3 regions of the Agarivorans aestuarii genome follow, and region 3 is predicted to be linked to each of the others. Evidence: predicted binding sites of a transcription regulator. Region 3 holds the regulator's gene; each other region holds the start of a gene.
The links. The regulator ArgR, encoded in region 3, controls arginine synthesis, uptake and breakdown. The targets are predictions, from matches to a motif close to ANTGAATANNTATTCANT.

Region 1 (3,282 bases), 1.8 Mb from region 3:
TCACGACATCATCGATTGTATTGAAAACATGAAACGCCCATTCAACGAAGAGTTATACGAGTTGTCTAAATGCTTGTTCTAAGCACTTAGCAAACTAAAAAAGCCCGCAATAGCGGGCTTTTTTGTATCTTCAATTCACTGTCATTAGCGATAGTCGTTTAACGACCAATCGTAATCTAGGTAAGATATTTTAGCCTTTTTAACTTGCTCAGGGCTTACGCGTAAATCTGCCGCATACTGGCTTAAGTAGTTATTAAGGCCACCTTCAAAGTCACCTTTGTACCATTTGAAGATTGAAGAGAGGTAAAGCCGTTCATTTTCGTCGTCATAATAATTTTTGTTGCTATGTAAAAACTCTCTAAACGCTTGGGTGAGTTGTTGCTCAACGGCTTCGCCAGTAAATGCCACACTCTGCAGAGGAGGACAGCTAATAGCAGCACACACTACCGCGGCATGAATGTGTGGATTATTGTAACCCGGGCGAATTAAATCGTGTTCGATATGATCAAGGCTGACTTTTTCGCCAAACAACATAAAGCGTTTTTTCTTCCAAGGGGATTGAAACAAGTTACCTAAATCGCGAATAGAAGTAATATTAGGGTAGGCGCTAAGAATGTACTGCACGGTATAAGCATTGTAGGCATTAATTAGAAATGCCAGTTGCTCGTTATCAGACCAAATATCAAATTCACTTTGCGTAATGCTTGCCAATTTGTCTGAATAAGCCTGCAATTCTTGTCGATCAAAGTTGGCATAGTCTACGCGACTTTCCTGATTAGCCACCGGCCAATGTACGTATTCTTTTAGCAATCCATCCCACTGCGCGTGATCAAAAGCTTCTGCTAAGGCCAGTGGCGAAGATATTAAACTAAGAAGGATTAAAACTTGAGCAAACAAACGCTTTGCTGGGCTAAAAAGCGCTTTTAGCGTTTGCAAAACAACAAGGCTTAAGCGAGAATAGCCTCGCTTCTTCGGAAGCTCATCTATGGTGGCCCTATTGGTCCTCCCGCATTGATACTCTGTGAACTCGGCCAGGCCCGGAAGGGAGCAACCGCAGCAGACGACTCGAGTGCCGGGATGTGGCTGGTAGGGTTGCCACCCAATCTTATAAGCCGCTAATGTAATAAGATTTCTCAAACTTTTTCCTTCTGAATTTAACTAGTATTTGTTTAGCATAATTTAGCTTTACGGTGTCTATCTATATGCGTAGCTAATTCCTAACTATCTATCTAGACAGAGAATAGCTTAGAAAACTTCCTAGTTTTCTTTCTAATTATTAGTTCATCTCCTTTAATTGCCAACTCGAAGCATTGTTACCTCCTGTCACCGAGTTACTCCAGTAACTTACTTCTTTGTGATTGCCCAAAAATTCACAATGGCTCCGTCAAAACAAACAGCGCTAAGTTAAAGGCTTAGCTGCTGATTTAAACCGGAGACTAAAACAATGACTACATCTACTTTTAAAAAACATCCGCCAATTCCTGCAGAGCGTTTAGCAAAGTACCAAGACTTGTGGCTTAACTCGCAAAGCATTGATGGCATTGACCAAGAAGTAATGGAGCACTTAGTGCGCATTAGTGAGATGGGCGGTGTAGGCCTTGAGGTGGTAGGTAACCTAAACAAAGAATACTTGGGTGCATTTATGGCGCCGTTCTCTCGCGATACTAAAAATGCCGATATTGTGGTGGTGGGTCAGCCTTTAGAAAAAGCGGCGCCTATGAATAGCTCGCATAAATATGGGCCAAAAGCCTTACGTGAATTGTCTAAAAATGCCATGGGTACTATTGAGCCAAGCCCAACGGGTGGCTGGGATATTCCCTTTGATAATGCACGCATTATTGATTACGGGAACATTGATACCTACGGCCAGTTTGATATGAAAGACGAAGTGCAAAAAATTGTTGATGAGTACGAGAAAATTGTACTAGAAGACGATTGCGTAACGTTTACTTGGGGCGGCGACCATACCACCAGCTACGCACCTATTGCGGCTTTGGGAAAAAAGTTTGGCCCATTAAGTTTGATTCACTTTGATGCGCACTATGACTTAGTTACCTTCGCTGATTTTGAATACCCCTACCACTCGGGCAACCAGTTTACTCGTAACTTTGCCGAGGGGAACTTAGATCCCGAGCGCATGATTACTATGGGTATTCGTGGCCGTATGACAGCGCTAGTGGGCGGACACGCTAAAAACTTTGGTGTAGAAACATACAGCTCAGACGATGTGTTTGACTTGGGCACAACCGAGATAGCAGAGCGCATTTTGAAGCGAGTGGGAGACGGCCCCTGTTACTTTAGCTTTGATTTGGATGCACTAGATGCAACCGACAATGCTTCTAACTCAGCCATTGAACCTTTTGGTCTTAAATCGCGCCAAGTATGGGACATCATTCGTTACTTACGTAAACATGGCAACATTAACTTAGTAGGTGCCGATGTGGTGGAATATACCCCACAACACGATATGTCTAAGCGCGATGGTTACATTGCTGCAGGCATTAGCTGGAAACTACTTTGCTGGTTAGCAGACTGCACCGCAAAACGTAATGGTGAAAAACGCAAAACACAATGGCCACAAGCCTTTGGCAAAGCCAGCCTGTAATAAATGGGCGACAGCAATGTCGCCTTTTGCTTTTGTGTTTTAGGAGTACGTTATGAATAAGCCACGTTGGGGTTTAGAGGCTTGGTATACCGCGCACTTATGCTACGGCATTATCCAGTTGGTATTTATCCCTATTCTAATTCCTACTTTTATTCTTGATAAAACCGGCAGCCCAACTCAAGTGGGTATTGCTATGGGTATTTTGGGTTTGTCGGGTTTGCTGGCACCCGTGCTGGGCGGGCTTGCCGATAAATATCGCGCTCACCGCGCTGCGCAGTTAATTGGTTTAGCGGCTATTGCTATTTCTGCCCTAGTGTTTGCGCTATCAGGTGCCAGTTTTATGCTGCATTTGTTGGCGGCTGTGTTTTTAGGTTTGGGTTCCGCTTCCCTTCTGATGATTAACCCGGCGTTTATCGTCTCCGGGGGTTATGAAGCAGAAGAGGAAGCCTCCAAGCTTACTTTGCTCAATCAAGTTGCTATTGTGGGCTCGTTGCTTGCTGGTATTGGTTTAGCTGCATTAACAGAAGCTGGCGTGTCATTTGAGTTACGCTTTGCAGTAATGTTTTTAATTCCCCTGTTGGCGCTGCTAGTAACTGCAGCCACCAACCAACAAGCCGCTGCGCGGATTAAAGTAGAACAAGTAAGTGAGGGAAGCGAAGCCGGTGGAATCATGCAGG
Region 2 (3,282 bases), 1.4 Mb from region 3:
AAAGATCTGCCGCCACCCAGCGGCTTGATAGTAATACTTCTTCGGTTACCTTAGAGGTTACAAATGGGTTGCCGTCGCGGTCACCGCCCATCCATGAAGAAAATACCACTGGCGCAGCATCTAATGCCATACGCATATCAAAATGCTGGCCTAGCTTTTTGTCTAGCTGGCGAACAAAGTCTGGCACGGCTTGCCATAGCGAGTTTTCAATTACCGCAAAACCCCATTTAGCTTCATCTACCGGAGTAGGCCGCTGCTGGCGAATTTCATCGGTGTGCCAAGCTTGGTTAACTAGCTGCTCTAGGCGGCCAAGTAATTGGCTGCGCTCTTGGTCTGGCAAGTCTAACTCTAGCCAATCTAAACAGTTATTAATGCTAACGTGTTTATTGATAAGGGTACGGCGAGTCACCTCTGTTGGGTGGGCAGTAAGAACCAACTCAATATTGAGTTGTGCTACAGCATGGTGGATCTCTGCTTCACTTAAGTTTTCTTGCCTTAGCTTGTTGAAAACTTGGTCGATAGGATCTTGTGCGCAGGTACTGCCTTCGCAGTTACGTGAAATGGTGTGGAATTGCTCGGCGATATTGGCCAAATTTAGGAATTGGCTAAAGGCGCGGGTTACCGGCAATAGCTCATCATCACTTAGGTTACGCAATAGTTCCAATAACTGCTCGCGCGCCTCATCATCATTGTTACGTGAGGCTTTAGCTAGCTGACGTATGGTTTCTACTTTCTCTAGAAACGCTTCTCCCATGTGGCTCTTGATCGTGTTACCAAGTAGTTGTCCGAGTAGACCCACATTTCCTCGTAACGAGGCGTTAATCTCCTGAGGCATATTCTGGCTCATTGTCTTTCCTTCACTGTTTGCGTTTGCTAGCGATTATTGAAATTTTTTTACTAAATCACCCTAGTCCTAGGGCAAAAACATACCTAAGACCGAGCATATAGTCAAAATACCTGTAATTAAATTACAAATAACGCTGTTTCCTTTGCTTAGGATCAAGCGGCTATTTATAGATTGTTACTCATATTTTAATAAGGGCAACTTTGTTTGGCTTACTTTTTAACCTATGCGCGTAAATTTAACAATAAATAAAAATTCATTTTTATTGCATAAAGAATTGCCTGTGGTATTCTCCGTTTATATTAAAGACAGCTAGTTTTTTTTGAGCTGACAAGGGTGACATTTTGTTCATTTGGTCAGTAAAATGCAGCTCAATAAATAACACTATGCCATAAGATTTCAAGGGAACAAGAAACGATGTTAAAGGCAGCGATTGTTGGTGCAAGTGGATACACCGGAGCGGAGTTGGCAGGCTATGTAAGTCGCCATTCAAATTTAGAACTTGCTGGGTTGTATGTTTCAGAGCGAAGTGTAGACGCAGGCAAGGCGCTATCTACTCTGCACGGCAAATTACGCGGTGTGGTTGACGCTCCTGTACAACCGTTAATTGTGGCTGATATCGCCAAAAACTTTGCTGATATTGATATAGTTTTGTTAGCCACTGCACACGAAGTAAGCCATGATTTAGCCGAAGCATTTTTAAATGCAGGTTGTCAGGTCTTCGATTTGTCTGGCGCCTTCCGTGTTCAAAGCGCAGAGTTTTACGAAAAATTCTACGGTTTTACTCACCAATTCCCCGAGTTATTAGAAAAAGCAGTATACGGTTTAGCTGAATGGAATGCCGAGAAAATTAAGCAAACGGATTTAGTTGCTGTAGCGGGTTGTTATCCAACTGCATCATTAACCGCGCTTAAGCCATTAGTAGAAGCTGGGTTGATTGAGCCAAGCAACAAAGCGGTAATTAATGCTACTAGTGGCGTTAGTGGTGCAGGGCGCAAAGCCTCGTTAACTAGCTCATTCTGCGAAGTAAGCTTAGCGCCTTATGGAGTGTTTAATCACCGCCACCAACCAGAAATTGCTGCCCACTTAGGTCACCCAGTGATCTTCACTCCACATTTGGGTAACTTTAAACGCGGTATTTTAGCCACCATTAATGTGGTGCTAAAAGCAGGCACCACTGAAGAGCAAGTAAATGCGGCTTATCAGCAAGCGTATGCAGGCCAAAACATTGTGCGCATATTGGAAGGTGAGTGGCCTTCTATTGCCAAAGTAGAAAACACACCGTTTATTGATGTGGCTTGGCAACAACAAGGTGAAGACTTAATTGTGGTGTCGGCTGAAGATAACCTATTAAAAGGTGCTGCTAGCCAAGCTATCCAGTGTTTGAATATTCGTAATGGCTTTGCCCTTACCGAGTCGCTGGTTTAGGAGCAGGCAATGAAACCATTAGTGATTAAGTTAGGCGGCGCCGTTTTAAATAACAGCCTGGCCTTAGACAATTTATTTGCTGCCTTGCGACAAGTTAAGCAACCTATTGTATTAGTGCATGGCGGTGGCGTAGTTGTAGAAGATGTATTAGCTAAAACCGGCTTTGTATCAGAAAAGTTAGACGGCTTGCGCATAACACCTAAAGAGCAGATTTCTTATGTGGTAGGTGCCTTAGCGGGTACCAGCAATAAGTTGTTGTTAGCGCAAGCGCTAAAAGCAGGTTTGTCGGCTGTGGGCTTGTGTTTAAGTGATGCAGGCTCTTGTAAAGTAAGCCAAATGGATGCACGTTTAGGCCATGTAGGCGAGGCATCTTTAGGCAACCCCGCTTTACTAAATAGCCTTATTGAGCTGGGCCACGTGCCGGTAATGAGCTCAATTGGTATTGGCGAAGACGGCGAACTTTACAATGTGAATGCCGACCAAGCTGCGTTAGCGGTGTGTAAATTGCTGCAGGGCCAATTGGTGTTATTATCCGATGTGGCTGGCGTACTCGACCAAGATAAACAGCTGGTGGCTGAGCTAAATAGCGCACTGGCTGATAAATTGATTGCCGATGGTGTGATTACCGATGGCATGACGGTAAAAGTTAAAGCAGCTTTAGAGGCTGCCGAATTTTTGCAAACACCGGTTTCGCTAGCGTCATGGAAAGATCCTGCGAAACTCGCCAGCTTGTTAGCTGGACAAACATATAAAGGTGAGTCGGTAGGGACTCAAGTTACCGTTTAAGGAAAGATGATGAGTGATTTTAAACACCTGTTAAGCTTGCAGGACCTAACTCAAGAACAAATTTTAGGGCTGCTTGAGCTGGCCGCTAAAATTAAAAAAACACCCGCAGATTATGGGCAAACCCTTGCAGGTAAAAGTGTTGTAACTTTGTTTGAAAAACCATCATTACGTACACGAGTAACTTTTGATATTGGCATTAACCGTTTAGGCGGCCATGCGGTGTA
Region 3 (3,282 bases):
CTTTAATGGCCACTTGTGTAGGGATGTGGCTCAAATCTACTGCAACACCTGGTGTTACTGGGGCGATGTCGTAAAGCGAAAGTTCAGAACCAGCGGGTAACTGAGTTTTTAATAGTAATGAAAGGGCTTGGCCAATTCCGCCTGCAGCACCTAATACGGCAACTTTCATCAAACTTCTCCATGCTTTTTTGTAGTTGTAGAGGGGATGTCTATAGAGACAGCTGACAAGATAACGGAATCCGCCTCAAAATACAATTTAGCAACATTTTTAAAGCAAGTTTAAAACAGAAAAAAGCTGCCTCAATCACACTTTAACAATATGGCTTAAGACCTTGGTCTAACAGTGTTTGTCAGTTAAAAAAGGATTGATATATTGTTTGGTAAGTGCCATTATTTTTTAACACTTTAAGCGCATGGTTGATTTGATTCAGCAGGTCTTCGTCTTGCTTGGAAACAGCCATCCCTAAACCACTGGCAGGATAGCTTTTATCAGCTTGAGTAACGAAGTTGGGGTGATTGGCTAACCAATAATGAGCGGCTGCTGCATCCAAAAACACCGCATCTATTTTACTTTGCTCTAAATCGTTTAAAGCTAACTGGTAACTTGGGTAGGCAATCGACAAAATGTCAGGTCGTTGCTCACGCAAAAAGCGCATAAAGCTAGACCCACTTTGTACAGCCACCACAGCGCTATCGGCGATCTCTTGCTTCGAGCCGGTAATATACACCGCCATGTTGTCAAAATAAGCATCACTAAAGTTAACCAACTGTTTGCGCTGCTCGGTGATATCGAGGGCAGAAATGGCTAAGTTGTAATGCCCTGCCGCCACACTGGTGAGCAGGCTATCAAAGGGCTGGTGATAAAACTCGCACTCTCTATTTATTTGTAGGCATATGGCTTTGGCTAGCTCAATGTCAAAACCTACCAGTTGCTTTTGCTCGTCAAAGGCTTCAAAAGGCGGGTAAGAAGCTTCGGTAACAATTCGTAAAGGCTTTTCATCAGCAAGGGCTGAGCCAAAGATTAAAACGGGAAGAAGAATGAAAAGTTTAATCCACATAATCAACTACTCATCGAGTCGGATGGGGCTATCATAATTCAGCTTAGCAAAGGCTCACAACTAATTGTTATTAAATGCAATAATAATTCTGTGTTGGAGTATGCATTTATATGCATAAAACTAGAATAAAGTTGAATTAGAGTAAAAAGTTGGCGACAATGGCAGCGGATTTATAAGCTCGGATCACCGATGAAATATAGCGATAAACAAGAACAGTTAATAAAAGCCTTTAAATCACTGTTAAAAGAGGAACGATTTGGCTCGCAAGCCGAAATAGTGACCGCCCTGCAAGAGCAAGGTTTCGAAAACATTAATCAATCGAAAGTGTCACGCATGCTAAGTAAGTTTGGTGCAGTGCGTACCCGCAACGCAAAAATGGAAATGGTTTACTGCTTACCAGCAGAATTAGGGGTGCCAACCGTTTCTAGCCAACTAAAGATCTTAGTATTAGAAATGGATTTCAATGACGCTCTCATCGTAATCCACACCAGCCCCGGCGCCGCTCAACTAATCGCGCGTTTGTTAGATTCATTAGGTAAGGCAGAAGGTATTCTTGGCACGATTGCAGGAGACGATACCATCTTCATCACCCCTACTCGCCAAGTAGCTATCGCAGATGTCTTTCAATCAGTGAAAGAACTCTTCGAAGTAGGCTAACTAAGCCCTGCCTTTATAACTCCCTAAAGCGAGGCTTTAGGGAAGACAAATGCAGCATCACCATTCACCGACAGCCATACCTTGGTGCCAGCACTCGCCTGCCAATAATCGCGCATTCGCGCATGGATAACACGCTCAGGCATATTGCTTAGTTGTAATCTAAAGTGAGTTTCGTTACCCATAGCGTGCACCGATATCACGCTTGCTTCGATGTACTCTTTGTTTTCTAGCTGATGCACAACGATGTCTTTAGCGCGCACAATTATCTCAGCCCTTTGCTGGTTATCCACACCATTCGCAGAAAAGTGGCCTAAGGGCGTGTGAACTTTATTGTCTTCAACATCCGTTTCGAAACGATTACTTGGCCCAAATAGAGCCGCAACAAAGGCGTTTTTAGGGTTATTGTAAATCTCTTGAGGGCTGGCGTTTTGCACAATTTCACCCTTTTCCATCACCACAATTTTGTCGGCAATAAACATTGCTTCTAATGGGTCATGAGTCACCATTACTGCAGGAGTATTGGTTTTCTTAAGCACATCTAGAGTTTCTTCTCGAACCTGCTGACGAAGATGCTCATCAAGTGCAGAGAAAGGTTCATCTAGCAGCAAAGTGCTAGGCTCTGGCGCTAAAGCACGAAGCAATGCAACACGTTGCTGCTGGCCGCCCGATAAAGTGTGAGGAAAGCGTTCTAACAAACCTTGCATACCCATATTATCTAAGCTTTCTTCAACCCAGCGACGTCGCGTAGCAAGATCTTGTTGTTTACGTAAACCATACTCAATATTTTTACGCACACTCATATGGGGGAACAAGGCATAGTCTTGGAACATCATGCCAATAGCGCGTTGCTCTGGCGCTAAATGAATCGCTTGCTGGGGCGCAGCCACCAAGCTGTCTTGCAAATACAGTTCGCCACTTTGCAGTCGCTCTAATCCAGCGATAAGGCGCAACAGTGTGGTTTTACCGCAGCCCGATGGCCCTAGCAACGCCACAATTTGATTGTCGCTCACTTCAATGCTGACATCTTTTAATGCCTGTTGTTCGCCGTAAAAATGATTAACTTTGCGTAAAACAATACTCATTGCAGGTTTATTGTCCTTGTGGGCGACGTTCAGAAGAACCGATATTTCGACTCATAATAATAACCGGGATAATGCCCGCCAGTAATATAGTTAATGCAGCCAAAGCGCTTTGCTCAAGCTGTTCTAAAGAGGCTAAATCCCAAACTTGGGTTGATAAGGTATCAAAATTAAATGGCCTTAGAATCAGGGTAATAGGCAGCTCTTTCATGGTATCAACAAATACCAATAACATTGCGGTAAGCACGCTTGGCCGAATTAATGGCAAATGAATACGCCAAAGGGTTTTCCCCGATCGGCTGCCAAGAATACGTGAAGCATCATCCATTTCTGGAGTGATTTTTGTAAGGCTTGCATCGAGCGTACGATAGCTTAAGGCAATAAAGCGTAACGAATAGGCTAATACCAAGGCGCCACCAGTGCCGGTGAGCAATAAGCCAGTAGGGTAATCAAACCAAGCTTTCATCAGCCTATCAACGGTATTATCA

Region 1: the regulator ArgR is predicted to act here: its motif matches at 1,358-1,375, upstream of K5609_RS12105 (arginase family protein).
Region 2: the regulator ArgR is predicted to act here: its motif matches at 1,088-1,105, upstream of argC (N-acetyl-gamma-glutamyl-phosphate reductase).

Annotation. Positions count from the first base shown of each region.
Region 1 covers NZ_AP023033.1:2,601,407-2,604,688, reverse strand. Annotated here, with positions in the region: gene pfkA (6-phosphofructokinase) at 1-82, shown strand, start outside; gene K5609_RS12115 (DUF547 domain-containing protein) at 145-897, opposite strand; RNA gene ffs (signal recognition particle sRNA small type) at 996-1,092, shown strand; gene K5609_RS12105 (arginase family protein) at 1,445-2,605, shown strand; gene K5609_RS12100 (MFS transporter) at 2,658-3,282, shown strand, end outside.
Region 2 covers NZ_AP023033.1:4,075,688-4,078,969, reverse strand. Annotated here, with positions in the region: gene ppc (phosphoenolpyruvate carboxylase) at 1-847, opposite strand, end outside; gene argC (N-acetyl-gamma-glutamyl-phosphate reductase) at 1,262-2,272, shown strand; gene argB (acetylglutamate kinase) at 2,282-3,058, shown strand; gene K5609_RS18905 (ornithine carbamoyltransferase) at 3,068-3,282, shown strand, end outside.
Region 3 covers NZ_AP023033.1:827,176-830,457, reverse strand. Annotated here, with positions in the region: gene mdh (malate dehydrogenase) at 1-169, opposite strand, end outside; gene K5609_RS03900 (transporter substrate-binding domain-containing protein) at 351-1,058, opposite strand; gene argR (transcriptional regulator ArgR) at 1,248-1,715, shown strand; gene K5609_RS03890 (ABC transporter ATP-binding protein) at 1,739-2,797, opposite strand; gene K5609_RS03885 (ABC transporter permease) at 2,805-3,282, opposite strand, start outside.